Regions from separate parts of the Telluria sp. B2 genome, predicted to be linked through region 1. Evidence: predicted binding sites of a transcription regulator. Region 1 holds the regulator's gene; each other region holds the start of a gene.
The links. The regulator FNR, encoded in region 1, switches genes on or off when oxygen is low (the NO sensors DNR and NnrR bind a similar motif). The targets are predictions, from matches to a motif close to TTGATNNNNATCAA.

Region 1 (7,021 bases):
GAGAACGCGCTGGCGAAAGGCTGGGGCACCGCCCGGGTCAGGCGCCGGCTGATGCGCCCGCGCGTGCTGGTCTACACGGCTGTGCTCGGGCTGCTGGTCGCGGCCATGACGTCCTCGCTGGCGCTGCGCACACCCTTGAAGGTGGACGTGATCCGCGACCGCGGTTCGATGGGCCGCGAAGCCGAGGATGGCCGTATCGAAAACGTCTACCGCCTGCAGCTGATGAACACGAGCGAAACGCCGCGCCGGTTCCGGCTTGGGGTAAGCGGCATGGCCGGCGCGCAGATTGTCGATGCGGACGTGGTCGCCCTCGACGGCGCCAGCACGCGTGCGGTGCCGGTGCGGGTGCGCGCCGAAGGCGCCGGCCAGGCCGGCTCGCACCGCATCGAATTCACCGTCACCGCGCTCGACGATCCCGGTGTCGCCGTGCGGGAAGAAGCGGCCTTCATCGTGCCGCGCTAAAGGAGAGGATCATGCAAACCGTTTTGCCCACCTCGGCGCCCTGGTACCGCCACCGCTGGCCCTGGTTCATCATGCTGGGTCCTGTCGCAGTGATGCTGGCCACCGCAGTCACCGTCTGGCTGGCGCTGCGGCAGCCGGACGCGATGGTGGTGGACGACTACTACAAGCAGGGCAAGGCCATCAACCAGGACCTGCGGCGGGACCGCGCCGCCACCAGCCTGAAGCTGGTGTTTGATGCGCGCTTCGATGCGCAAGCCGCGACGCTGGCGGGGCGCCTGCTCAGCTTCGGGCGGCCGATGCTGGCGCCGTTTCGCATCCACCTCGCGCACCCGACCCAGCCGCAGAAGGATCTCGTGCTGGAAGCGCTGCCGGACGATTACGGCAACTTCAGCGTTGGTGTGCCGGGGCTGGAGATGACGCACTGGCATGTCGTGGTCGAAGGCGAGGGCAGGCAGTGGCGCCTGGCGCGCGGCTGGAGTCCGGGGAAGGATGCCGGATTGCGGATCGCAGCGGACGGGGTGTTGTAGGGTGGGTTCTCGAACCCACGCGGTCTCACCGTTCGCGTGTCGGCGACGGCACGACCGCCACGGGCCACGATAAACGGTGCGGGTAAGCGACGGCCCCATACCGCATGGACTCGGGAGTCCACCCTACGATACTGTAGGCGCCGCGGAAACACGGCCGATGAAACGGCGTGGGTTCAAGAACCCACCCTACGAACCCGACCGGCGCATTCGACGTCCGATTCCACCCCGCGCACCGCAGCTGTAAAGACTGTCCTTCCCTAACTCTTCCATGTTAGATTTTCGTCACGGCAATTTGCCGTACGACTAACTAGAAGAGACACCCATGCCCGCACGCTCCCAGCGCATCCTGCGCACCGCCATCGCCTCCCTGTTCGTTCCGCTCGCCATCGCCGGCGCCGTCCTTCCGCAAGCCGCGCTCGCCGCCCCGGCTGCGGCAGCATCGGCGCCAGCCGTCAAACCGAACGCTGCCTTCGACAAATGGGCCGACCAGTTCGCCCAGGAGTGGGTGCGCGGCAATCCGCAGTTCGCCACCGCCACCCAGTACTTCAGCGGCGCCGAACAGGACGCCCTGGACCGCCAGCTCACGCCGCAAACCCCGGCCCAGCGCAAGAAGATGATCGCCAAGGCGAAAGAGGGCATCGCGCGCCTGGACAAGTGGATGGCGGGCCCGCTGGACGAGACCCAGCGCATTTCGGCGGCGGTGATGCGCTGGTCGCTGGCCAACACGGTGGCGAACGAACCTTTCGAGGACCACGGCTTCGTGTTCCAGCAGTTCAGCGGCGCCCAGGTCAGCCTGGTCAACTTCATGACCCAGACCCACCCGATGCGCCGCGCTTCGGATGTCGACAGCTACCTGGCGCGCCTGGAGCAGGTCGGCACCCGCATGGACGAGGCGCTGGCGCGCGCCCGCGCCGCCGCCGCGAAGAAAATGATCCCGCCGCGCTTCATCCTCGAGCGCGCCCAGTACCAGGTCGACACCTTCCTCAAGCCTTCGGCCGCCGAGAACGTGCTGGTGACCTCGCTGGTGCAGCGCACCGCGGCGCTGAAGGACCTGGCGCCGGAGGCGCGCACCGCCGCGATCGCCCGTGCGACCCGCATCGTCGAGGACAAGGTCCGTCCGGCCTACGCCCGGGTGCAGGCCTTCATGGCCGAGCTGCACCCGAAGACGGATGACGTCGCCGGCATTTCGCGCCTGCCGAACGGCCTGGCTGCCTACAACCGCGCGCTGGCGAACTACACCAGCACCAACCTGACGGCGGAGCAGATCCACGCGATCGGCCTGCGCGAAGTGGCGCGCATCGAAGGCGAGATGGACAAGCACCTGCGTTCGCTCGGCTTCAATGAGGGCAGCATCGAGGAGCGCATGAAGCAGCTCGACGCCACTTTCCAGCCCAAGGGCGAGGGCGACCCGCGCCCGGCGATCCTGGCGAAGTATGCCGAGATGGTCAAGGACGCCGAGCGCCGCAGCGAGTCGCTGTTCAACCTGAAGCCGCGCGCGCCGGTCGAAGTGCGCCGCGAACCGCCGCTGACCGAAGCCTCGGCCGCCGCCCACTACAGCCTGCCGGCGCCGGACGGCAGCCGTCCAGGCGTGTTCTGGGTGCCGATGCGCGGCCCGACCTTCAGCATGATCCGCATGCGCAGCCTGTCCTACCACGAGGCCGTGCCGGGCCACCACTTCCAGCTGGCGATCCAGCAGGAGCTGGCCGGCATTCCGAAGTTCCGCAGCCAGCGCATCTTCAGCGGCGGCAGCGCGCACAGCGAAGGCTGGGCGCTGTACACCGAGCGCCTGGCGGTCGAGCAGGGCTGGTATAAAGATGACGTCCCTGGCCTGCTGGGCGCGCTGGGCTCCGAACTGTTCCGCGCCCGCCGACTCGTCGTCGATACCGGCCTGCACACCAAGGGTTGGACGCGCCAGCAGGCGGTCGACTACGGCATCAACGTCGAGGAAGTCGACCGCTACGTCGCCTGGCCGGGCCAGGCCACGGCCTACATGATCGGCATGCTGCGCATCGTCGAACTGCGCGAGAAGGCCAAGGCGGAGTTGGGCGACAAGTTCTCGCTGCCGGGCTTCCACGACATGGTGCTGAGCGCGGGTTCTGTGCCGCTGGACGTGCTGGGGCAGCTGGTCGACCAGTGGATTGCGAAGGAAAAGGCGAAGGCGTAATCCGTCCGGCAAACGGTTGACGTTTCGCGGCGCATGTTGCGGCTGCCAGCGTCAACCGTAGGGTGGGCACTTTGTGGTGCTGGCATTTAGCCAGCCCCACTGCCCACGCGAACGCTTGATCAATCGACTGCTTCGGCCCGAATAGCGCTGCCAGCGTGCAGGCGGAAGCGTTCCGGATATGCATTGGGACGCATTTCCTTGACGCAGCTTCACAGGTACTGAACGCGGCGACGCAACGCAAGCGTCCGCGTGGGCACGGGGTGCCCACCCTACGGTTCGCTCCAGCTTTCCTGTCACCGATCGCTTCTCAACACGCGTCATCTCTGTCACGCCAACTGAGGCATACTCTGGACTCCGTCGACCACTCTACAAGGAGCGCAGCATGGAAACCCAGGAATTGCACCGCGGACGCCTGATCGACCACATCCAGCTCGTCGTACGCGACCTGCCCGCATCCAGACGGTTCTACTCGGCCGTCTTTGAGGTGCTGGGCGTGCCGATGGGCGGCGAGGGCGAGGGGTATTTCTGGGCCGACGAGCTCTTCGTCTCGACGCCGGACAGCGAGGCGGCGCAGGGCGTGCTGACCGGCCGCCACCACCTGGCCTTCCAGGCCGCCGACCGCGCCATGGTCGACGCCTTTTACGAGGCGGCTTTGAAAGCGGGCGGCAAGGACAACGGCGCGCCCGGCGAGCGCAACTACCATCCGGGTTACTACGGCGCCTTCGTGATCGACCCGGACGGCAACAACATCGAAGCGGTATTCCACGGCCCGGCCACGCGCAGCGCGCCGTCGGTCAAGGTCACGTTCTAGGCGTCCAGGGAATTCACGCCATCGGGCTGCACTGCTCGGTGCCGGCCGCGATCGCACGCAGGCGCGCCGGCTCGAGCAGGGTGACTTCGCGCTTGTCGACGGCGATCCAGCCCTGCTTCTTGAAGCGCGACAGCAGGCGGCTGACGCTTTCGATGGTCAGGCCCAGGTAGTTGCCGATGTCCTCGCGCGACATGCGCAGCGCGAAGCTGGTCGAGGAATAGCCGCGCGCGGCATAACGCGCCGACAGGTTCACCAGGAAGACTGCGAAGCGCTGCTCGGCGCGCATATTGCCCAGCAGGAGCATGACGTTCTGTTCGCGCGTGATCTCCTGGCTCATGATGCGGTGGAAGTGGCGCAGCAGGGCCGGCACTTCGCCGAACAGTTCCTCCAGGCGCGAGAAGGGGATTTCGCAGACCTCGCTGTCCTCGAGCGCGACCGCGTCGCAATGGTGGCGGTCGCCGCTGATCGCATCCATCCCCAGCAGTTCGCCGGCCATCTGGAAGCCGGTAATCTGCTGCTCGCCCGCCGCGTTCACCTGGTAGGTCTTGAAGTGGCCGAAGCGCACCGCGTACAGGCTGCGGAAGGGCTCGCCCATGGCGTACAGGCGCTCGTCGCGCTCCAGGCGCCGGCGGCGGCCGATGATCTTGTCGAGGCGGTCGATGTCCGCGTTTTCCAGGCCCATCGGCAGGCACAGCTGGTGCATGCTGCAGGCGCTGCAACTGGCCTTCAGCGCCTTGATGCTGATCGGAGAAGCGGCAGGGGAAGAGGGGGCTTGGGTCATCGGTCCTCGAACAGTCGCGGTCAATACGGGAATTATAGTCCGGTCTGCCACCGCGCCCCAGTCTTTTGACCTGTCGCTGTCCGGCTGGAAAAGGCTGATGAGTGCGTGCAATAGCTCGAGGCGATGCAGCTGTACAGGGCGTCAAGGCGTGGCCAGGTTGCCAATTGTGCGCATGTCCAACCGTGCTAGATTCTGGACACCGCAGATCACGAGGAGTGCTCATGTTCGGCCTATCGGCGTTGGATCTGGCCCGCATCCAGTTCGCATTCACGATGTCGTTCCACATCCTCTTTCCCGCAGTGACCATCGGCCTGGCCAGCTACCTGGCCGTCCTCGAAATGTCCTGGCTGCGCACGAAGCGCCAGGTCTACGTCGACCTCTACCACTTCTGGCTGAAGATCTTCGCCGTCATGTTCGGCATGGGCGTGGTGTCGGGCATCGTGATGGCCTACCAGATCGGCACCAACTGGAGCAACATGTCCGAGTTCGCCGGCAGCATCATGGGGCCGGTGCTGTCCTACGAGGTGCTGACCGCCTTCTTCCTCGAAGCCGGCTTCCTGGGCGTGATGCTGTTCGGCTGGAACCGGGTCGGCCCGCAACTGCATTTCGTGGCCACCTGCATGGTGGCGATCGGCACCCTGATCTCGGCCACCTGGATCCTGGCCGCCAACAGCTGGATGCAGACGCCCCAGGGCTATGCCATCGAAGGCGGGCGCATGGTGCCGGCCGACTGGCTGGCGATCGTCTTCAATCCCTCCTTCCCGTTCCGGCTGATGCACATGGTGGTGGCCGCCTATCTCACCACGGCCCTGATCGTCGGGGCCACCGGCGCCTGGCAGCTGTTGCGCCGGCGCGACAATCCGGCCGTGCGCAAGATGCTGTCGATGGCGATGTGGATGCTCCTGATCGTCGCCCCGATCCAGGCCGTCATCGGCGACTTCCACGGCCTGAACACCGCCGAGCACCAGCCGGCCAAGCTGGCCGCGATGGAAGGGCACTGGCAGAACGAGCCGGGCGAGGCCATCCCCCTGCTGCTGTTCGGCATTCCCGACATGGAGGCCGAGCAGACGCGCTACGCGGTCGGCATCCCGCGCCTGGGCAGCATCATCCTCACTCATAGCTGGGACGGCCAGTTCCCCGGCCTGAAGGATTTTCCGAAGGACGAAAGGCCGAACTCCCTGATCGTGTTCTGGAGCTTCCGCCTGATGGTCGGGCTGGGCCTGCTGATGATCGCGCTGGGCCTGTGGAGCCTGCTGCTGCGGCGCGGTGGGCAACTCTTCACCAGGCGACTGTTCCTGCGCGCGGCCTTGTGGATGGGGCCGGCCGGGCTGGTCGCCATCCTGGCCGGCTGGGTCACCACCGAGGTCGGGCGCCAGCCCTGGGTGGTGTACGACGTGCTGCGCACGGCCGATGCGGTCTCGCCGCATGCTGCGCCGGCGGTGGCGCTGACGCTGGCGATCTTCGTGGTGGCCTACTTCTTCGTGTTCGGCGCCGGCACGGCCTACGTGCTGCGCCTGATGCGCAAGGGGCCGCAGCACTTCGAACTGAACCGGGCGCCCGAGGGCGGGCCGGGCGAGGAGCGCACACCGATGCGTCCGCTCTCGGCCGCGGACGTGGACAACGACGACGAAGGCACGGCCGAAGGCACCGGCGGCGATCGGAAGGGGACCTGAGAGAGGAGCAGACTATGGGCATCGACACCTCGGTCATCTGGGCCGTCATCATCTACTTCGCCGTCTTCATGTACGTGCTGCTGGACGGCTTCGATCTCGGCATCGGCATCCTCTTCCCCTTCGTGAAGCAGAAGCGCGACCGCGACACCATGATGAATACCGTCGCCCCGGTCTGGGACGGCAACGAGACCTGGCTGGTGCTGGGCGGGGAGGGCCTGCTGGCGGCTTTCCCGGTCGCGTATTCCATCATCCTGTCCGGCCTCTACCTGCCGCTGATCTTCATGCTGGTGGGCCTGGTGTTCCGCGGCGTCGCCTTCGAATTCCGCTTCAAGGCCAAGGAACACGAGCGCCACTGGTGGGACAAGGCCTTCATCGGCGGCTCGGTGACGGCGGCCTTCTTCCAGGGCGTCTCGCTCGGGGCCTTCCTGGACGGGATCGCGGTGTCTGGCCGCAGCTATGCCGGCGGCGTGCTCGACTGGTTCGCGCCTTTCCCGATCCTGGCCGGTTTCGGCGTGATCATCGCCTACACGCTGCTGGGCAGCACCTGGCTGATCATGAAAACCGAGGGCGAGCTGCACGAGCGCATGGTGCAGGTGGCGCGCC
Region 2 (7,021 bases), 1.0 Mb from region 1:
TCAAGATCGTTCCAGTGGCGCGTCAGCAGGAAGCCCTGCTGCGCGCCTGCCATGCCCTCCGCTGTCATGTCGCTGCCATCTCCGCCATCCCTGATCCCGGGCTGCCGCGCCGGCAGCCGGGCAGGATTATACCCGCGCGGGAATGCCGGAAGCTCAGCCGTTCGCGGCCCGTCTCTCCTCCACCGGCGCCTGCACCTCCGTCCAGGCCTCGGGCTGGTCGAGCTTGAGGAGCTGGGTCGGATAGGCGAAGGGGATGCCTTCGCTGTCGAAGCGCTCGAAGAGCAGCACGTTGATCGCCTGCTGCACATCCATGTAGACATTGTAGTCGCCGGTCTTGACGTAGTAGACGGTCTCGAACTCGAGCGAGGAGGTGCCGTAGCCCTTGAAGTGGGCGCGATCAAAGGCAGCCTGCTCCTGGGCCTCGACCGCTTCGCGCAGGATCTGCGGGATCAGCAGCACCTGGGCCTTGCTCACCTTGTAGGGCACGCGGATGGTGAACAGCACGCGCCGGCTCTGCATGTGCTTGTAGTTGCGGATCCGGCTCTTCAGGAGGTCGCTGTTCGAGAACACGATCTGCTCGCCGCCCAGGCTGCGCAGGCGGGTCGTCTTCAGGCCCACGTATTCGACCGTGCCGAGCACGTCGTCGACGATGATGAAGTCGCCCACCACGAAAGGCTTGTCCAGCACGATCGACAGAGACGAGAACAAATCGCCCAGGATGTTCTGCATCGCCAGCGCCACCGCGATGCCGCCGATGCCGAGGCTGGCGACGAGGGTCGTGATGTTGACGCCGAAGTTATCGAGGATCATCAGGATGATCACCACCCACAGCGCCGTGCGCGCCACGAAGCCGAGTGCCGCGGTCGAGGTGGTGCTGGCGGCATCCTCGGCGCTGCGCCGCAGGCGGTAGTGGTGGAACCAGCCCTTGATGCCGACGTCGCCCCAGCGCGCCGCCTGCAGCAGGAAGACGGTGACGGACAGGTGCTGCAGGAACACGCCGCTGCGCTCGGGAATCACCAGTCCCTGGGAGCCGGCATACACGCCCATCATCAGGATGAAGACGGGATGGGTGGCGGCGAGGATGTTGACAGCCAGGTCGTCGAGATAGGTCACCGTGTTGGGCGCGATATGGGCGAGGCGCCGCAGCAGCAGGCCTTTGGCGGCGTACAGCAGCACGATCACGGCGACGGCGATGCCGAAGGCGACGAGCCAGGCCTGGATGTCGTTGTTGGTTACGAGATAACGCATGTTCTTTCCTAATTTAAAACAGTATTCAGGCCGCCTCGGCCTGGTTCCGGCCAGGCGCCAGGGCCGGGCTCGGGCTGGCCGCGCTCACGGCGGCGAGGAAGTCCTCGCCCCAGCGGGCCACGTCGTGCTCGGCGACGATCATGCCCATCCGCTCGGTGCGATAGGCGCGCTCGTCTTCGCCCATGGACAGGGCCTGGTGCAGGGCCGCCGTCATGGCGTTGGCATCGTAGGGGTTGGTCAGCAGCGCGCCGTGCAGTTCGACCGCCGCGCCGGCGAACTCGGACAGGATCAGCACGCCCGCCCTGCCCGTCGCCCTCCTTGCCGCGACGAATTCCTTGGCCACCAGGTTCAGGCCGTCGCGCAGCGGCGTGATCCAGGCAATGTCGCAGGCCGCGTAATGGGCGATCACCTCGTCGAAAGGCAGCGAACGGTAGAAGTAGCGCACCGGCACCCAGTCGAGCGTGGAGTAGCGGCCATTGATCCGGCCGACCGTGCGGTCGACCTCGACGCGCAGGCTCTCGTAGATCTCCATCCCCGGGGCGGCCGGCGTGATGATGTTCAGGAGCGTCACCTTGCCGATGTGTTCCGGATGGGTTTCCAGCAGGCGCTCGAAGGCCTGGAGCTTCTCCAGCGTGCCTTTCACATAGTCGAGACGCTCGATCGAGACGATGCCGGTGACCTCGCCCAGGTAGTCGCGCACCGCCTGCGCCGCGTGCTGCACCTCCGGGGAGGCGACCAGGGCCTCGATCATCGCCGCGTCGGTGCCGACCGGGTGCGCACCCAGCGCCACCCGCCGGCCGCCGGCCACGATGGCGGTGGTCATCGTGTCCACGCCCAGCGCGCAGCCATAGGTCAGGAAGCGCGGCGCGCATGGCGCGCTGCCGCAGACCTCGACCGCCGCGAACGAACGCACGGCGTCGACGAAGTTCTCGACGTAGCGCGGGATATGGAAGCCGACGTAGTCGCACTGCAGCAGGCTGCCGATGATGTCGCGCCGCCACGGCAGGATGTTGAAGACGTCGCTGGACGGGAAGGCCGTGTGGTGGAAGAAGGCGATGCGCAGGTCGGGACGCACCGGGCGCAGGAAGGCCGGCACCATCCACAGGTTGTAGTCGTGCACCCAGACCACGGCGCCATCCTCGGCTTCGCGCGCAGTCCGCTCGGCGAACAGGCGGTTCACCTCCAGGAAGCGCTCCCAGTGGGCCTGGTTGAACTCGGCCTTGTCCGGGAAGGAGAAGATGATCGGCCAGAAGGCCTCTTTCGAGAACTTCTTGTAGAAGATGTCGATATCCTCGGCCGTGAGCGCGATGCGCGACGCCTTCAGGTGAGGATAACGTCCGGGATCGACCGCGACATCGCTGTCGAAGCCTTCGGGCGCACGGCTCGGCTGCTGCGACCAGGCCACCCAGGCGCCGCGGCGCGCGCCGGCGAAGAAACGCAGCAGGGTCGGGATGATCCCGTTCGGGCTGCGCGGACGGCGCCGCTGGAGCACGCCGTCTTCGACCACTTCGTCGAATGGCAGGCGATGGTAGACCATCACCAGGCTGGCGTTCCCGCCCGGGGCGACCGGCGCCGGTGCGAGACCGCCATCGCGCAGCGCCCCATGGTGGGCCAGCCCTTCGAGAATGCCGTCGCAGCCTTCGCCGGCGGCGACATGCACCAGCGGCCGGCCGCGCACCGCTTCCACCAGCGCGGGCTCGGCGCTGCCGACCACGATGCCGTGCAGGCCGGTCTCGAACATCGACAGGTCGTTCAGCGTATCGCCCGCCACCACGATGGTCGAGGGATCGAAGCCGACGGCCTCGGCCAGGCGCAGCAGGGCCGGACCCTTGCCGACGCCGCGCGGCAGCACGTCGAGATAGCGGCCGGCCGAGAGCAGCAGGTCGCAGCCGAGGGCTTCCACCCGGGCGCGCAGCGCCGGAGTGACAGCGCCCTCGCCGACCAGGAAGGAGCAGCGCCTTTCCTGGGGCACGCTCTGGCGTCGCAGGCCGGGGAAACCGGCCAGCGCCCTGAGCACCGCCTGGGAGCCGGGCCAGCGCACGGCGATCTCCTGCTGGATATCGCCGACCGGATGCAGCCTGCCGTCGACGACGGTGGCGCCCACGTCGGCGATGATGTAGTCGGGCATCGGGATGGTGGGGTCGCTCAGGAGCGGCAGGATGGTCTCGAGCGCGCGGCCGGTGACGAAGACCAGTTTCGCGCCCTCCTCCTGCGCATGAAACAGCTCGCGCACGCGGCGCCGCGCTTCGGGACTGCCGGCCAACAGGGTTCCGTCGAGATCGGTAGCCAGTACAAAGTTATTCGGTTGCAGGCGCGAGGCCCATCGTGGTGCTACTACAGTCATCGTCTTCGTCCTTTCAGAGCGATGCGCTCGGCGCTGCTGCGCCGACCTGGTGGGCGTGCGGGGTGAACCGCACAAGGCGAACACAATCGGACCCGGCGCCCGGATACGGGGCGCGCCGGCGATTGCCAGGAAAGTGGAAACGGGTCTAAGTACTCAACCGAAAATAAATGTGAATTTTGGCAAACAGAACCGGAGGTGCGGCTTGCCGATGCGGTGCAAGGCGGCGAGTGCGCCGCAGTGCGAGCACTGCAAGCAGGAGCCAACGCAGCAACGCGCCGGTTATGGCCGCCAAAAACACATTTATTTTTGGGTGAGTACTTAGCCCGCTGTAGCGGAACGCGGCGGCGTGGCCGCGTTGATAGAAATGTATTGTAACGGCTGAGGTGCATTTGTACAAATGTAGATTCCCAACCGAACTGCATCTTGGGCGCATCCGGCCCGCATCCGATTGCATTTCTGCACCCTGGCCCACCCGCCACCGGCAGAGCAGAACCCATGCCCGCCGCCGCGTCTATCACTTTGATGTATCTCAAACCGGCGCTTTCTTACACGGCGAGACTGTGCCCTTCGACGACGATCGATGGAGGATGGGAGATGATGCGCAGCGGCGCCGGCCATGGACGGATGCAGGTCATCGGCAGCGCGATGCGGCATGCACGCAAGAGCCTGTGCAGCCGGATCGAGCAGCTCGCGACCGCGCCGCACGACGCCTTCGTCGCCGCCTGGCCGACCCTGGTGGCCGAGGTCGAGGCCCTCTTCCGCCACGAGGAAGCGCTGATGGAAGCGGCCGGCTATGGCGGCCTGCAGGCCCACCTGGCCGACAATGCGCTCGCCCTGTGCGCCCTGCACCGGGTCACGCCCCAGGTCGAGGCCGGCGACACGGCGCTCGGCCGCGAAGCCCTGGGCGCGCTCGCCGCCATCCTCTCGCTGCACCGCTTCACGGCCGACCTGGCGCTCGTCGGCAGCGGCGCGCGCGGGCGCAGGACGGCCTCCGCCCCGGCGCGCTTCACGCGCCACGCCCAGCAGATCACGGTACGGCCAGGCCCGCGCCGCGCTCCGGGCAACGGCCCGGGTCGCTGACGCCAGCGCGGAACAGGACGGACGCGCGGAGGCGGCACTCACGTCCAGGGACCTCTGTTCGCCTGGCACGGGGCGACAAGGCTGTCGAGCCTTCCCCGCAAGCTTCGGCTCCACCGATCTGCCGAATTTGATCCAGATCATGGCGACGCTCCCGTCGGGGCAGCAGACTGCTCTCATTGCCGCGCCGGACCGGGGGCGCCATCCGGACGTTTGGCCCAGCGGCGCACAGGGGGATGCATGTTCAAGCGGATACTGGTTCCCACCGATGGCAGCGCGGCCTCGATGGCCGCGGTCGATGCCGCGGTCGACTTGGCGCATGCCTGCGGCGCCGAAGTCGTCGGCCTGCATGTCAGGCCGCTGCGCCCCCTCTTCAGTGAAGTCCTCGGCGTCCTCACCGCGCCCGAGGCCGAGGAAAAAGCCCGGGAATGCCTCGCTTATGTCGAACGCCGCGCCGCCCAGGCCGGCGTCGGCGCGACCTTGTCGACCAGGCGCGCGGACTCCCCGGCGGACGCGATCGTCGCGGCCGCGCGCGACCTGCACTGCGACCTGATCGTCATGGGCTCGCGCGGCCGCGGCCAGGCCAGCGCCCTGCTGCTGGGCAGCCAGACGCAAGGGGTGCTGGCGCACAGCGCCATTCCCGTCATGGTCGTGCGGCAGGCGCGCGGTGCGGCGGGAAGCTGAACGCGCCCGGCATTCCAAGGAAAGGATCCGCCATGTACAAGACCATCATCGTGCACGTCGACGACAGCCCGCATCTGGACGCCCGGCTGCAGGCCGCCGCCTGGCTTGCGAATGCGCACGAGGCCCACCTGGTCGGCGCCGTGGCCACCGGCATCTCCTGGCCGGCCTACGCCATGCTCACCGGCTCGATAGCGGTGGCGCCCGGCGACGAATACGATGCGCTGCGCGCCCAGGCACGCCGGAGCCTGGCACGCTTCGCCGGGCGCGCGCGCCAGCTCGGCGTGCAGTCCTTCGAGGAGCGCCTGGTCGAGGACGAGAACCGCGACGCCCTGCTGCTGCAGTCGCGCTACGCCGACCTCGTCGTCACCGGCCAGGACGGACCCGATGCGGGCGCGGTGCGCGGCCTGCCGCAATACCTGGCCCTGCACGGCCCGCGCCCGGTGCTGGTGGTGCCGCCCTCGTATGCGGGCGAGCCGATGGCCGACAGCATCGTGGTCGGCTGGGACGGCAGCGTGGCGGCGCTGCGCGCCATCGGCGGCGCGCTGCCGCTGCTCGAGCGCGCCGCCAGCGTGCGCCTGGCCCTGGTCGACCCGGACCGCGAGCACGGACTGCACGGCGACGAACCCGGCGCCGACATGGCGCTCTACCTGGCGCGCCACGGCGTGAAGGTCGAGGTCGTCGTCGAGCGCAGCAAGGCCCCCGCCGGCCAGGCCCTGCTCGGCATTGCCCGGGACGCGGGCGCCGGCCTGCTGGTCAGCGGTGCCTACGGCCACAGCCGCTACCGCGAGATCGTGCTCGGCGGCGTCACCCGCATCCTGCTCGAGCGCGCCGCGCTCCCGGTCCTGTTCGCGCACTGAGGCCAGCCATGAACCAGCCCGGCTTTCCCGCCGCCAGCGTGCTCGAGCGCGACGCCAGCGCCTGGCAGGGCACCCACCACCATTACCCGGAAACCGAGGTCGGGCATGCGTCGGCCGACCTGGCGCTGCACGCCTGGCTCGGGCGCTTCACCGGCCACGTGTCTCCCGCCGCGCAGGCCCTGGCCTGGCTCGACTGGAGCAGCCACCTGCTGCTCTCGCCCGACAAGCAGGCCGAGCTGGCCGTGCACGCGATGTCGGCGGCCACCCGCTGGCTGCACTACTGCGCCGGCGCCGCCACCGCCAGGCAGGCCGAACCGGTCGCCCCGCTGGCCCAGGACAAGCGCTTCGTCGATCCGGCCTGGCACCGCTGGCCCTGGAACGCGCTCAGCCAGGGCTTCCTGCTGCAGCAGCAGTGGTGGCACCGCGCGACCAGCAGCGTACGCGGCATGTCCCAGCACCACGCCGACGTCGTCACCTTCGTCGCGCGCCAGCTGCTCGACTGCGTGGCGCCGTCGAACTTCGTCTCCACCAACCCGGTGGTGCTGGAAGAGACCTGCGCACGCGGCGGCATGAACCTGGTGGGCGGCGCGGCCAGGGCGGCAGCCGACCTGGCCCGGGCGGCCGGCGGCGACGCCGGCCCCGGCCTGCGTCCCGGGCGCGAGGTGGCGACGACCCCGGGCCGGGTGGTGCTGCGCAACCGCCTGATCGAGCTGCTGCGCTACGATCCGGCGACCCCGCAGGTGCACGCGACGCCGCTTCTGATCGTCCCGGCCTGGATCATGAAGTACTACATCCTCGACCTCTCGCCGCA
Region 3 (7,021 bases), 1.2 Mb from region 1:
TTTCCGTCTCGAGATTGGTCAGCAGGCGCAGCGCCTCCATGGTCTCGAGCGGCAGCGCCTGGGCCTCGTCGATGCACAGCAGCACGCGCTTGCCCTGCCCTGCCAGCATCAGGAGGTGGTGGGTAAGCGTTTTCAGGAGCTGGTGCTGGTCGACATCGCGGTCCAGCACCAGCTCGAGCTCGTCGGCAAGGGCCAGCATCAGGGTGCGCGGCTCGAGGTAGGGATTCGGGATCCAGGCGGTGATGAAATCCTCGCCCAGCGTCGCCATGAACTTGCGGCACAGCAGCGTCTTGCCGGTCCCGACCTCGCCGGTGATCTTGATGAAGCCTTCGCCGGTCCTGGCCGCCACCAGCAGGGTGTTGAGCGCTTCCTGCGAGCGCGGGCTGCCGAAAAAGAAACTCGTGTCCGGCGTAATGCCGAACGGCAGCTCGCGCAGGCCGAAATGCGCTTCGTACATTATCTGCGCTCCAGGGTGCGCGGATCGAGCTGCTCGATGCGGCGCGTGGTGTCGAGCAGGTCCTGGTTCCAGTTATTGGCGCTGTCGACGATGGTCGGCTTGATCAGCACCACCAGCTCGCGCTTCTGGTTGATCTTGTTCTTGTTGCGAAACAGCGCACCCAGCACCGGCACCCTGCCGGCCCCGGGAAGCTGGCTGGTGTCGTCGGTCGACGCCTGGCGCATCAGGCCGCCGATCGCGACCACCTGGCCGTCCTGGCCGCGCACGATGCTGTCGAGTTCCGAGGTGCTCGACGCCGCCAGCGGAAGGGTCAGCGAGCCGGCCGAACCGAGGTTGATGCCCTTGGTCACGGTGCTGACCTGGCTCACCGAGGGATGCACGTGCAGCAGGATGTTGCCGCTGTCGTCGATCTGCGGCGTCACGTCCAGCACCACGCCCGAGAAGAAGGGCTGCAGCGTCACGCTCGGGGTGATGGTGTTGCCGGTGGCGGTGTTGTTGGTGGTCGTGGTCACGCCGGTCACGTAGAACTCGTCGGTGCCGATCTTCAGCACCGCCTTCTGGTTGTTCACGGCTGCGATGCGCGGGCTCGACAGTACGTGGACCGTGCCCTGCGACTCCAGGAAGGAGATCAGGGCCGCGAAGTTATTCGTCTGCACCGCCAGGCCGAACAGCGAACCGGCCGCGTTGGCAGCGTTCGACAGCGAAAAGCCGGTGCTGGCCGACAGGCCGGTGCCGTTGCTGATCACCGGCGGCTGGCCGCCCGTGTAGGGCAGCGGCGCCAGGCCAGTGCCGGGCGAAATCAGGCCGCCCGAGACCCGGTTCGGGTGCGAGCTCTTGATCGAGGCGAACGAAGCCCAGTTGATGCCGCTCTGAAACTGGTCGTTCAGCTCGACTTCGAGGATCTTGGCTTCCAGGATCACCTGGCGGTCGACCGCGAGCTGGGTCGCCTTCAGGTAGGCGTCGACGTTGCGCAGCTCCTCGGGCATGGCGCGGATCACGAGCACGCCCGACTGCGGGCTGACCACCACGCTGCGCCCGCCCTGCTTCGAACCGACGATGGCTTCGATGGCGTCACGCAGGTCGGTCCAGAAATCGTTGTCCGAGGTGGTGTTGACGTCGGTGCTCTGGATCTGGCTGTTGCCCTGGCCGTAGGGATCGTTCGGGTTGTTCGGGTTGTTCTGGTTATTGCCCATGCCCTGGTTGCCGACGCCCTGGCCCTGGTTGCCGCTGCCATTATTGTTATTGCCGGCGTTCGAGACCGAGGTCGAGGTCACGCGCAGGTTCGACGTGCCGCGGCGGTTGCCGACCAGGTAGTTCACGCGGAACATGCGGGTCTGCATGGTCAGCGGACGGATCGTCACGCGGTTGCCTTCGATCTTGTAGTCGTAGCCATACATCTCGCGAATCGCTTCCAGCGTTTCCTGCAGGGTGACGTCCTTCAGGTTGGCGCTGATGCTGCCCGACACCTCCGGATGCACCAGCATGTTGTAGCGCGTGCCGGCCACGATCGAGCGGAAGAACTGCTGCGCGGGGACGTTGTTGAAGGCGACGTTGAAGCGTTCCTCCAGCGCCGGGCGGGCCTTCGGCAATTCCTTCGCCAGCTTCGACGCCGGCGGCAGCAGGGCGTCGGCGACCGGGTCGCTCGCCGGCTGGGGCGCGCTGGTGGCGGCGCTGGCGGTGGCGACTTCGCGCTTGATGGCGTCATAGGTCGCATGCGGCGGCGTGACCTGGCAGGCGCCGAGCAGTGCGGCGCCCGACAGGACGCTCGTGGAGAGTAGGTGTTTTCGCATCGTCATTGTTCTCGTCAGTCTCCGCGTACACGCTCGAGCCCGCCACCCGACGGGGGCGGGCTGGCGGGAGCGTCCAGTTTCAGCACGCGCCGTTCGCGCCCGCGCACCAGCTCGACTTCGTTGGGGCCCATGCGCGTCACGCGCATGCCGCGCACCGTGTCGCCCAGGCGCACCGTCTCGCCGTCGATGACGGCGACGTGGCGCCCGCCCGGCTGGCGCGCGATGAGCACCGACTGCAGGCGCGGCGCGGACGGTGCCGCGGGAGCGATGCGCGCAGCCGCACTCCCTTCCAGCATCGAGGCCGGCGGCCGGGTCGGGTCGCGCAGCGCCTGGGCGGCGGCCGGCAGCGAGCATGCAAGCAGCAGGCACAGCGCAAGTGCGCGTCTCACGGCGCACTTCTTCACAGCTTCATCCATTTGCGGTCCAGGCTCAGGGTGTAGAGCGTCAGCGTCAGGCGCGACGCCGGCCAGGTCTCGGCCTCGAGCTGGGCGCGGCCCCAGAACAGCTGGGTCGGCAGGCTCTCGAGCGCGGCCATGTAGTCGATCATGTCGAGGTAGCCGCCGCGCACGGTGATCTCCACGCCGTGACGATACAGCAACTCGGCCGGGCCGGGCGTGGTGTTTTGTGAAGCCGCCGCCGTGCCCGGCGCGGGCCCGGCGGCGCGCCTTCCCGCTTCCAGCACCGACTCGGCCGGCAGGGTGCGCACCGACACCAGCGTCAGGCGTCCGTTGGCGCGCACGATGGAATCGAGCAGCGGCGCCATGCGCTCGGGAGCCACCAGGCCGTTCTGCATCGCGCGCAGCTGGATGCTCAGGTCCTCGATTTCCTTGCGTACCGCCGCCAGGCGCGCGCGCGCCGGTGCGTCCGGATCCTGCTGGGCCGCCTCGACCCGCGCGCGGATCTCGTTGTCGATACCCTCGATGTTGTTGTTCTGCTGGCTGATCTGGGCATTGAGCGCGTCCTGCCTGCGCAGCTGCGGTCCGAGCGCGAAGAAGTGCATCAGGAACACGATGGCGGCCGCGCTGGCCGCGAACACCAGGATGCGTTCGCGCAGCGTCAGGGCGTCGATGCGCGCCGCCAGTTTGATCCATCGTTCTTTCATGGGCGCGGCGCCTCGCTGTTCGATTGCAGGCTGAATTCGACGTACGGCGCAACCTGGGGCGCCGCCGGCTCGGCCGGCGCCTGCGCGCCCGGGACCGCCGCTTTCGCTCCCTCCGAAATTTGCAGGCTGCCGAAGCCCTTGCCCTGCAGGACAGGCTCGCGCGTCAGCCGCGTCAGGTAGCCAGGCACCGCCTGCGCATCGAGGGCGCGGCCGCGCACCCCGATCTCGTTGCCGGCGCCATGAATGGTGATGCCCGTCAGCCACAGCCCTTCGACATGCTGGCGCGCCAGTGCGCGGAAGTATTCAGCGTAGCCGCGCGTGTTGCCCAGCTCTCCGCGCTGCAGCACGCCGGACACCTCGCGCAGGGCGCCGAGCTGGCGTTCGGCCTCGCTCACCGCGCCGGCCAGCGTCGGATCCTTCTGGCGCGGCGGGAACTCGGCCGTCACCGCCGCCAGGCGCGCCTGGCGCTGCTGGAGTTGCGCCGCGCCCGCGTCGGCCTGGCGCTGCAGCGACTTGACGCGCATGTCGCCGTAGGCCGCCATCGCCGCCACGCCCAGCACCAGCACGGCGAGCGCCTGGGCCATGGTGCGGCTCGAGAAGATCTTCTTCTGCTGCAGGAAGATCGGGTTGAACAGGTTGATCTGCTGGCTCACAGCACCGTCTCCTCGTGGCGCAGGGCCGCGCCGAGCGGCACCAGGAAGCGCTGCTGCAGGGCCTTGTCGGCCAGCTCGGGCGCCCGGCCGAAGTCGAACAGGCTCGCCAGGTCGAGGGTATCGACCGGCATGTAGAGGTTGCTCGACAGGTAATCCTCGAGCCCGACCACGGTCGACGGGGCCAGCACCAGCTTTGCCACGCTGATGAAGGAGTACTGGCGCTCGAAGTTGTCGAGCGAGCGCTGCAGTTCGAGCGTGACGCGGTCGAACACGGCGTGCCTGCGCTCGTGGACGGGATCGAGCAGCTGCTCGGGCGCGATGTCGATGCGCCGCGTGAGATAGAGTTCGCCCTTGTAGGACACGGTCAGCAGGCCGCCCTCCTCGCTGAAGGACAGCATGGCCAGGCCGCGCCCTTCCGGCTCGATCATCGCCGCGATGTTTCGCTGCGCCATTTCGGGAATGTCGATCACGGACAGTTCGACTTTTGCCCCGGCAAACAGCTTCTGGCGCGCCTCGATGATGCTGTTGCGCGCCGCGATCGCGAACATCGAATGCTGGGCGCGCACCGCCGCGCCCTGGTCGACCGGCAGGTCGAGCACGTCGATGGTGGCGTCGTCGATGTGGAAGTCGAGCATGTCCTTCAGGCGCCAGCGCACCGCGGTCTTCAGTTCGTCCGCCGCCACGTTGGGCGCGTCCACCGACAGGATCTGGTATTCGCCGGCAGCCAGTACCGTGCTGCAGCGGTAGGCGTTCGCATGCAGCTCGCGGCCCAGCTTCTCCAGCAGCTCCGGTCCCACCTTGCCCGGATAGAAGACCGCCTGACGGACCTGGGGACGGATCTCGGGCGCGGTCTGCATGCTGACGGCGGCGATGCCGTCGCGCAGCAGGCTGATCGCCAGCCATCCTTCTCTGTTCTTGGCTCTTCTAAAAAAACGCATGCAGGTCGGGTACCGTGGTGATACAGCGATGAGGTTTGTCTCGTAAAGGCTTGATTATATTCAAGTCCGACGCCTAAGCGATAAAAAAATGTTGCTGGTTTATTCAGCCTGCTGCCGGATTATCATTGACGCGCCGTCAATAGACTTCCCGCAGGTAGATCAGCGCGCTGCGGGTGGCGCCGAAATTCACCCTGCCGCGCGTCGCCGGCAGCCAGGGATGGCCGGTGGGCTGGACCCAGACGCTGCCGGCCCGGCCCGCGCCCGGCGCGTTCAGCAGGTAGACGCCGGCGCCGCCCGTCAGCGTGACATTCTGCGTCGCGCTCGGACTGTTCAGGATCGCGGTATTGCAGTTCTGCAGTCCCGTATCGCCGGCCGCGGGAGTGGCCGTGCCGGCCCGCAGGTCGCGCCAGCAGGAGGTATAGTTCGCCGCCGCCGTGAAGGCCTGGTTCGGGATGTCGGTGTGGTTGACCCATGCCGCGCCGCTCCAGTACTGGGCCTGCAGCCTGAGCGGCGTGCGCCGGGTGTTGCTGCCCTGGGCGCTGCCGACGTTCAGGCGGCCGTTGATGATCATTACGCCATCCTCGGCCGACTGCGCCGGGTCGTCGCGCAGGGACGAGATGGCGACGGCTTTCAGGCCGCTCGACAACGCGCCGGTCTTGGCCACGGCAACCGTCTCCGGCGAGCTTGCCCGCAGGTAGATCGGTGTCGGCGCGCTCCAGGCCGTGTTCGCGGGCTTGCTGACGTCGAACGGCGTCTCGAGCGTGAAGTTCGGCGCGCCGGTCAGGCGCGCAATGCCGGCGTCCGAGCCGAGCTCGCCGCCAACCAGGGCGCGCGTGGTGGCGCCCTGCCCCGGCGCCGTCACGGCGCTCAGCGTCACCGGTTTGCGCCAGGCCCCGGTGTAGTTCTCCAGTTCGTCGCCGGCCAGGTTGTAGGCCTTGACCTCGACATCGAAAGGCTGGCCCGAATAGGCCGCGCCGCTCACGACCGCGGGCGCGCCCTCGCACCCCATCTCTGCTTGGCATTGCGAAGGCGCGGTCACCGTGGTCGTGTAATAGGCCGGGTAGAAGCGGCCGACCGGCTCGCGCTTGCCGCCCACGGCCAGGCCGGTAGCCAGGTAGTCGGCCAGCGACGGCGTCAGGTTGATGGCGCCGACCTCGCTGTACTGCAGCGTGGCGGCGATCGAACCGCTCTTCGCTCCCTGGCCCGACGACGTCAGCGTACCCGCTTCGCTCATCGGCGCCGCCGTGCCCGCCGCCGGCGAATGCGCGAACGACACCGTCGGCAGATTTTTTTCGTTGCCGAAGTTCTGCGCGAACGTCGTTCCATCGGCCAGCAAGGCGCCGACTTCGACATTGAAATCCTCCCCCGTCTTGGCGAAGGCGACGCCGTCGGGCGTGATCGTCCGCGGATTGGCGCCGCCGAGCACATTGGTGATGCTGCGCACTGCCAGCTGGAGCGGACGCGCGGTGAAGGAATTCGAGGAGGCGACACGCCCGTTCGCCAGCAGGTTCAGCTGGACTGTGCCCACGTCCGGGTAGCCGAAGTTCGACTGCGCCGCCGTCACCGCGGCCGAGGCGCTGTTGGCGGCAAAGGCCATCTTGACCGCGCTCGACCAGGCGCTGGCCGTACCCGCCGCCGGCGCGCCGCCGTTCGGGGTGCAGACCGGCAGCACTGCGCCGGCATAGCCGGCGCCGACCTTGCCGCTGGCCGGATCGTCGCAGCTCAGGCTGAACTGCATCGGCACCGTGGTCTGCTGGGTCGTGTGGAGCGCCATGGTCGTGGTTCCGTTCACGGCCGTGACGTAGATCTTGGCGTTGGCGCCGCCGGTCATCGGCCCGTTGTAGAGCGGGCAGTCGGCGCTGTCGACCGCCTTGTTCGGAGCGCAGGGGACGGACGTGAACACGTAGCCCGGCATCGCGGTCGCGGAGCCGGTCGCGGTGAACGTGCTGCTGGCGCTGTTGTTGGCGCTGTTGTTGTCCGAGGTGCCGGCCACGCTGGCGTTGTTGGTCATGCTGCCGGCCTGGTTCACGGCGGCGGTGATGACCAGCGGCGCGGCGGTCGTGTTCGGCGCCATCGACGGC
Region 4 (7,021 bases), 2.3 Mb from region 1:
CCACTGGCGGTCGCGGTCGATCAGCGTGAACAGGGTGATCGGAAAGCCGAGCAGGCGGCTGGCCAGGCGGGTGATCTGGTCGAACACCGGCTCGGGCGCGGTGTCGAGCAGGCCGAGCGAATCGAGCAGGGCCTGGCGTCGGGCTTCGTTGGGCGGCAGGGGTGCTGCGGGCATGAAACGGCATTCCTGTTGGCTGGCGGGCCGCCGCCGACAACCGGCTGGCCAGGCGCCCGTCCTGCCACTGTAGCAGAAGCGCCCACCGGGACAGGTTCCTATTCGGCGCCGCGTTCGAGGATCTTCAGGAAGGCCCGCACCACCGGGGCGTCGTCCTGGCTGGTGGTGGTGATGTAGAGGTTGGCCGACGGGGCATTGGTACGGATCGGCAGGAAGGCCACGCCCGGCCAGCCGATGCGGCTGGTGGTCTGCGGCATCAGGGCCACGCCGAGCCGGGCGCCGACCATCGCCAGCAGGGTCTGGGGCTCGGCCGCCTCCTGGAAGATCGCCGGCTGGAAGCCCGCGTTCACGCAGCACTGGATCAGGTAGCGCGGCTCGGCCGACTGGTTCAGGTGCAGGGTCAGCATCGGCTCGTTCGCGATGTCGATCAGCTCGATCGCTTCCTGGCGCGCCAGCGGGTGCTCCTTGTGCACGGCGACGCAGAAGTCCTCGCGGAAGCACAGGTCCTGGCGCAGGTGCGATTGCCTGAGATCCTCCTCGTCCAGGCGCGGCTCGCGCCAGAAACCGACGTCGATCTGCTTCGAGCGCAGGGCTTCGAGCTGCTGGTCCGGTCCCAGCTCGTGCAGGGTCCAGGTCACGCGCGGGAACTCGGTCTGGAAACGCTCCAGCAGGCTCGGGATCGGGCCCCACATCGCCGAACCGACGATGCCCACGCGCAGGCGGCCGACTTCGCCGCGGTCGATCTGGCGGATGGTGTCGATCGTCATGCGCATGCGGCCCAGCAGCTCGGTCGCTTCCTGCATCAGCGCCTTGCCGGCCATGGTCAGCTCGAAGCTGCGCGTGGTGCGCGCGAACAGGCGCACCCCGAGTTCGGATTCGAGCTTCATGATCTGCTGGGACAGCGGCGGCTGCGAGATGTGCAGGCGCTCGGCGGCGCGGCTGAAACTCTTTTCCTCGGCCACGGCGAGGAAGTACTTCAGCTGTTTCAGGTCGATCGACATGGCTGCTCTCGGTTCAGGCCTTGCCGTTCAGGGCGACGGCCAGGCGCGCGCCGACCAGGGCGTTGTGCTTGACCAGTGCGATATTGGTGGTAAGGCTGCGTCCTTCGGTCAGTTCCTTGATGCGCGCCAGCAGGAATGGCGTGACCGCCTTGCCGGTCACGCCCTGCTGGCCGGCCTCCTGCAATGCCTGCTCGGTGATGCGGTCGATTTCCTCTTTCGGCATCGCCGATTCGCTTGGGACCGGGTTGCTGACCACCACGCCGCCGTCCAGGCCGAGCTGCCACTTGGTGCGGATGAACGCCGCCTGCTCTTCGGGGGAGTCGAGCTGGAAGTCGGCCTTGAAGCCGGATTCGCGCGTGAAGAAGGCCGGGAAGCCCGGCTGGCCGACGCTCACCACCGGCACGCCGTGGGTTTCCAGGTATTCCAGGGTCAGGCCGATGTCGAGGATGGACTTCACGCCGGCACAGACCACGGCGACGTTGGTGGAAGCCAGCTCCTGCAGGTCGGCCGAGATGTCGAAGCTGGTCTCGGCGCCGCGGTGCACGCCGCCGATGCCGCCGGTGACGAACACTTCGATGCCGGCCAGTTCGGCGCAGATCATGGTCGCGGCGACGGTGGTCGCGCCCAGCAGCTTCTGCGACAGCACGTAGGCCAGGTCGCGGCGGCTGACCTTGATCGCATCCTGGGCGGTGCCGAGGCGCTCGAGCTGTTCGTCGTTCAGGCCCACGCAGATCTTGCCGTCGATGATGGCGATGGTGGCCGGCACGGCGCCGGCGTCGCGGATGATCTGCTCGACTTCGCGCGCGGTCTGCACGTTCTGCGGGTAGGGCATGCCATGCGAGATGATGGTCGACTCGAGGGCGACGACGGGACGGCCGGCGCTCTTCGCGGCGGCGACTTCGGGGGAGAACAGCAGGAAGGATTGCATGGTATTACCTTATTCTTGAGTCAGGGCGCCGAAAGTGTCAGGCGCGAGTTGCGGGCAGACGGTCTGGCGGCACTCGACCGTCATGGCCGACAGTTGCAGGCCGCGGCGGCAGGCCAAGGCCAGGTCGGCGCCACCGCTGTGCAGCGATAGTACGACCGCGGCGGCAAAGGCGTCGCCGGCGCCGGTGACGTCGACCACCTCGGCCGGCGGCGCATCGAGGCGCTCGGCGCCGCCGCCCGGCACGGTGAACAGCACGCCGCGCGCGCCCAGCGTGACGACCACATCCTCCGCGCCCTGCGCCTGCAGTTCGCGGCAGGCGGCGGCCAGTTCGGCGTCGCCGTGCAAGGGGCGCTTGAGGCGTGCGGCCAGTTCGCCTTCGTTCAGGATCAGCAGGCGAACGCCGGCCAGCGAGTCCGGCAGGCGGTTCATCTTCGGCTCCGACACCGCCACCACGATCAGCGAGACGCTGTCGCGCGCGGCATCGCGCTGCAGGGCGGCGATGGCCTCCATGCTGAGGTTCAGGTCGGCCACGATCAGCGAAGCGCCGGCGCGCTGCCGCTGGCGGGTGTCGAGGAAAGCCGGGGTGATACGGTCGTACAGGGCCATGTCGGCCAGGGCCACCACCATCTGGCCGTCGCGGTCGAGCACCGCGGTGTAGGTGCCGCTGCCGGCGTCGTCGAGCTTCAGGCAGCCGCGCACGTCGATGCCGACGCTCTCGGCGTGGGCGAGCAGGGCGCGTCCGGACGAATCGTTGCCGACCGCCGTGATCAGAGAGACGGCCGCGCCCATGCGCGCCAGGTTCTCGGCGATGTTGCGCGCCACGCCGCCGAAGGACTCGATGCCGCTGGCCGGGTTCGAGGTGCCCATCACGAGCGTGCCCTCGGCGCGCAGCTTGCGGTCGAGGTTGGCCGCGCCCACGCAGACGATCGGGCGGTTGTCGGGCAATACATAGGCGCGCCCGAGCAGGCGGCGCTCGCGCACCAGGGTGGCGATGTAGCCGGCCACGGCCGAGCGCGAGAGGCCAAGTTCGGCGGCGAGGTCCTGCTGCGCAATGAAGGGATTGGCGCGGATCAGCTCGTACAACTGTTCTTTCTTCGAGAGTTCAGTCACGGTCGGCACTTATAAACAAATGTTGGTCGATACTAGACAAATGTTTGACTGAAGTCAATACGTATTGTCGTGTTAATCAAATTGTATCTCTAAGCCAACACTTTTCGGTCGTCCTCACCTGCTTTTACATGGATTTATTTTCGCCTCATATAAATGCCTAACAAAAATGGTATTTGCCATACATATCCGGGATAATGCATAGTTAGAACAATTTTGGCTTCATCGCGCCCTCGTCGCAGCGGCGCCGGGCCGCTTCCCCGCATAGCAGGTCCGCACGACAGCCTCTCCCCCGATTTCAGTTTCATACGAAGGAATACCATGTCCAGCAATACCCCATTCGAAGCCGCCGACGTCATCCGCGCCCGCAAGCCGGGCTTCGAGCCGCGCGTCGCGATGATCCTCGGTTCCGGCCTCGGCGTGCTGGCCGAACAGATGCTTGATGCCGTCTCGATCAGCTATGCCGACCTGCCGGGCTTCCCGATCAGCACCGTGCACGGCCACGCGGGCGAACTGGTGCTGGGTACCCTGGCCGGCGTGCCGGTGGTCTGCATGAAGGGCCGCGGCCACTTCTACGAAGGCTATGGCGCCGCCGTGATGACCTCGGCCGTGCGCACCTTCAAGCTGCTCGGATGCGAGATGCTGCTCGTGACGAATGCCGCAGGTTCCCTGCGCGCGGAAGTGGACGCCGGCAGCGTCGTCGTCCTGACCGACCACATCAACCTGCTGCCGGGCAGCCCGATGGCCGGCCCGAACGACGAGCGCTTCGGCCCGCGCTTCTTCAGCATGGCCAACGCCTACGATGCCGACCTGCGCAACCTGGTCAAGGAGACCGCAGCCGCCAAGGACATCACCCTGGCCGAAGGCGTCTACCTGGCCGCCCCGGGCCCGAACTTCGAGACTGCCGCCGAAATCCGCGCCTTCAGGACCCTCGGCGCCGACGTGGTCGGCATGTCGGTGGTGCCGGAAGTGATCTCGGCCCGCCACTGCGGCCTGAAGGTGGTCGGCGTGTCGGCCATCACCAACCTGGCCGAAGGCCTGACCCCGTTCCCGCTGTCGCACGAGCAGACCCTGAAGTACGCGGCCGTCGCCGCCAAGGACCTGGTCACCCTGATCTACTCCTTCGTCGAGCGCCTGGCCTCGGTGCCGCGTTCGGTCGCCAACTAAACAACAAACACGAGCGATACCATGTCACGCGCATTCATCCTCCTGCTTGACTCCTTCGGCCTGGGCGCGCTGCCCGACGCCGACAAATACGGCGACACTGGCGCCAACACCTTCGGCCACATCGCCGCCTGGGCCGCGAAAGAGGGCACGCCCATGTCGCTGCCGAACCTGGAGCGCCTGGGCCTGGCGGCCGCGGCGCACAAGGCCAGCGGCGAATGGGCGCCCGGCTTCAGCCAGCGCGACGGTTTTACCGGCGCCTGGGGCGTCGCGCGCGAGCAGTCGACCGGCAAGGACACGCAGAGCGGCCACTGGGAAATCGCCGGCGTGCCGGTGCTGTTCGACTGGGGCTACTTCCCGAAGACCGTGCCGTCCTTCCCGCAAGAGCTGACCGACAAGCTGCAGGAGATGACGGGCGTGCCGGGCTGGCTGGGCAACTGCCACGCTTCCGGCACCACGATCATCAACGAGCTGGGCGACGAGCATGTCGCCACTGGAAAGCCGATCCTCTACACCTCGGCCGACTCGGTGCTGCAGATCGCCGCGCACGAAGAGCACTTCGGCCTGGAGCGCCTGTATGAAGTGTGCGAAGCGGCCTACGAGCTGGTCAAGCCCTACAACATCGGCCGCGTGATCGCGCGTCCGTTCACCGGCGCCAACGGCGACTACAAGCGCACCGCGAACCGCCACGACTACGCCGTGCCGCCCACTGCGCCGACCCTGCTCGACCACGTGAAGGACGCGGGCGGCGAAGTCATCGCCCTCGGTAAAATCAGCGACATCTTCGCCGGCCAGGGCGTGACCCGCCTGGTCAAGGGCCCGGACAACATGGCCCTGTTCGACCGCCTGGTCGAAGTGGCGGAAGACGCGCCTGAAAAGTCGCTCACTTTTGTGAACTTCGTCGACTTCGACATGCACTTCGGCCACCGCCGCGACGTCGCCGGTTACTCGAACGCGCTGCACGAGCTGGACGCGCGCCTGCCGGAATTCATGGCGAAACTGAAGGACGGCGACCTGGTCGTGATCACCGCCGACCACGGCTGCGACCCGACCGCACCGGGCTCGGACCACACCCGCGAACACATTCCGATGATCTTCTTCGGCCCGAACGTCGCGCCGCAGGCGTTGCCGACGGCGTCGACCTTCTCCGACATCGGCGCCACCCTGGCGAAACACCTCGGCGTCAAACCCCTCTCGAACGGAACCGCACTGCTATGACCCAGAACCTGGACTTCAAACGTAATACCGCCGTCGGGCTGGACCTCGGCTGGGTCAACAGCCTGAAGGTGAACCGCAACGCGGCCGACCGCCGCGCCGCCAGCCTGGCGAACCGCCGCACGGTGAAGAAGGAATACCAGGCCGCCTGGCTGGTCCGCGCCATCGAGTGCATGGACCTGACCACGCTGTCGGGCGACGATACCCCGGGCCGCGTCGAGCGCCTGTGCCGCAAGGCGATGCGCCCGCTGCGCGCCGACCTGATGCAGGCCCTGGGCCTGGACAGCCTGCAGACCGGCGCCGTGTGCGTGTACCACGAGATGATCCAGCCGGCAGCGAAGATCCTGCAGGGCCGCCTGCCGATCGCCGCCGTGTCGACCGCCTTCCCGGCCGGCCTGTCGAGCCTGGAAACCAAGATCCGCGAAATCGAGCTGTCGGTCGCCGCCGGCGCCACCGAGATCGACATCGTCATCACGCGCCAGCACGTCCTGACCGGCAACTGGCAGGCCTTGTACGACGAGATGGTCGCCTACCGCCAGGCCTGCGGCGACGCGCATGTGAAGGCGATCCTCGCCACCGGCGACCTGGTCACCCTGGATAACGTGGCGAAAGCCTCGTGGGTCTGCATGATGGCCGGCGCCGACTTCATCAAGACCTCGACCGGCAAGGAAGGCGTGAACGCCACCATTCCCGTGTCGCTGGTGATGGTGCGCGCGATCCGCGAATACTACGAGCAGACCGGCTTCATGGTCGGCTACAAGCCGGCCGGCGGCGTCTCGACCGCCAAGTCGGCCCTGCAATACCTGACCGTGATGAAGGAAGAGCTGGGCAACGAGTGGCTGCAGCCTCACCTGTTCCGCATCGGCGCGTCGAGCCTGCTGACCGACATCGAGCGCCAGCTCGAGCACTACGTCACCGGCGCCTACTCGGCAGCCCACCGCCACGCGCAACCTTAAACACCGAACGGATTCGTCATGCCAACAATTAAAGAGATTCTGCAAACTATGGATTACGGCCCCGCACCCGAGAGCACCAAAGAAGCGCACGCGTGGCTGGACCAGCATGGACGCCGTTTCGGCCTCTTCATCGACAACGCCTGGACCGAAGCCAGCGACACCTTCGCCTCGAACAACCCGGCCGACGGTTCGGAACTGGCGCAAGTCACCCAGGCGTCCAACGAGGACGTGGAGCGCGCCGTGGCGGCCGCACGCCGCGCCCAGCCGGGCTGGGTCGCCCTCGGTGGCCACGGCCGCGCCAAGGTCATGTACGCGCTGGCGCGCCTGCTGCAAAAGCACGCCAGATTGTTCGCGGTGCTGGAAACCCTGGACAACGGCAAGACCATCCGCGAAACCCGCGATGCCGACCTGCCGCTGGCGGCACGCCACTTCTACCACCATGCCGGCTGGGCCGCGCTGCAGGCCGAGGAATTCGC

Region 2: the regulator FNR is predicted to act here: its motif matches at 4,800-4,813, upstream of ACSUZJ_RS14615 (universal stress protein).
Region 3: the regulator FNR is predicted to act here: its motif matches at 4,991-5,004, upstream of ACSUZJ_RS15405 (agglutinin biogenesis protein MshI).
Region 4: the regulator FNR is predicted to act here: its motif matches at 3,258-3,271, upstream of ACSUZJ_RS20305 (carbohydrate kinase).

Annotation. Positions count from the first base shown of each region.
Region 1 is NZ_CP196525.1:2,257,334-2,264,354, forward strand. Features, by position in the region: gene ccoG (cytochrome c oxidase accessory protein CcoG) at 1-462, shown strand, start outside; gene ACSUZJ_RS10140 (FixH family protein) at 474-989, shown strand; gene ACSUZJ_RS10145 (DUF885 domain-containing protein) at 1,312-3,153, shown strand; gene ACSUZJ_RS10150 (VOC family protein) at 3,536-3,964, shown strand; gene fnr (fumarate/nitrate reduction transcriptional regulator Fnr) at 3,978-4,745, opposite strand; gene ACSUZJ_RS10160 (cytochrome ubiquinol oxidase subunit I) at 4,967-6,418, shown strand; gene cydB (cytochrome d ubiquinol oxidase subunit II) at 6,433-7,021, shown strand, end outside.
Region 2 is NZ_CP196525.1:3,282,124-3,289,144, forward strand. Features, by position in the region: gene ACSUZJ_RS14595 (DNA polymerase II) at 1-68, opposite strand, end outside; gene ACSUZJ_RS14600 (mechanosensitive ion channel family protein) at 154-1,248, opposite strand; gene ggpS (glucosylglycerol-phosphate synthase) at 1,274-3,592, opposite strand; gene ACSUZJ_RS14610 (hypothetical protein) at 4,187-4,672, shown strand; gene ACSUZJ_RS14615 (universal stress protein) at 4,910-5,353, shown strand; gene ACSUZJ_RS14620 (universal stress protein) at 5,386-6,210, shown strand; partial or broken gene ACSUZJ_RS14625 (PHA/PHB synthase family protein) at 6,219-7,021, shown strand, end outside.
Region 3 is NZ_CP196525.1:3,466,120-3,473,140, forward strand. Features, by position in the region: gene ACSUZJ_RS15380 (ExeA family protein) at 1-457, opposite strand, end outside; gene mshL (pilus (MSHA type) biogenesis protein MshL) at 457-2,247, opposite strand; gene ACSUZJ_RS15390 (hypothetical protein) at 2,262-2,636, opposite strand; gene ACSUZJ_RS15395 (hypothetical protein) at 2,648-3,349, opposite strand; gene ACSUZJ_RS15400 (PilN domain-containing protein) at 3,346-4,002, opposite strand; gene ACSUZJ_RS15405 (agglutinin biogenesis protein MshI) at 3,999-4,940, opposite strand; gene ACSUZJ_RS15410 (hypothetical protein) at 5,077-7,021, opposite strand, start outside.
Region 4 is NZ_CP196525.1:4,591,000-4,598,020, reverse strand. Features, by position in the region: gene ACSUZJ_RS20320 (bifunctional diguanylate cyclase/phosphodiesterase) at 1-174, opposite strand, end outside; gene ACSUZJ_RS20315 (LysR family transcriptional regulator) at 273-1,175, opposite strand; gene ACSUZJ_RS20310 (pseudouridine-5'-phosphate glycosidase) at 1,189-2,103, opposite strand; gene ACSUZJ_RS20305 (carbohydrate kinase) at 2,113-3,213, opposite strand; gene xapA (xanthosine phosphorylase) at 3,532-4,377, shown strand; gene ACSUZJ_RS20295 (phosphopentomutase) at 4,399-5,592, shown strand; gene deoC (deoxyribose-phosphate aldolase) at 5,589-6,545, shown strand; gene ACSUZJ_RS20285 (aldehyde dehydrogenase family protein) at 6,564-7,021, shown strand, end outside.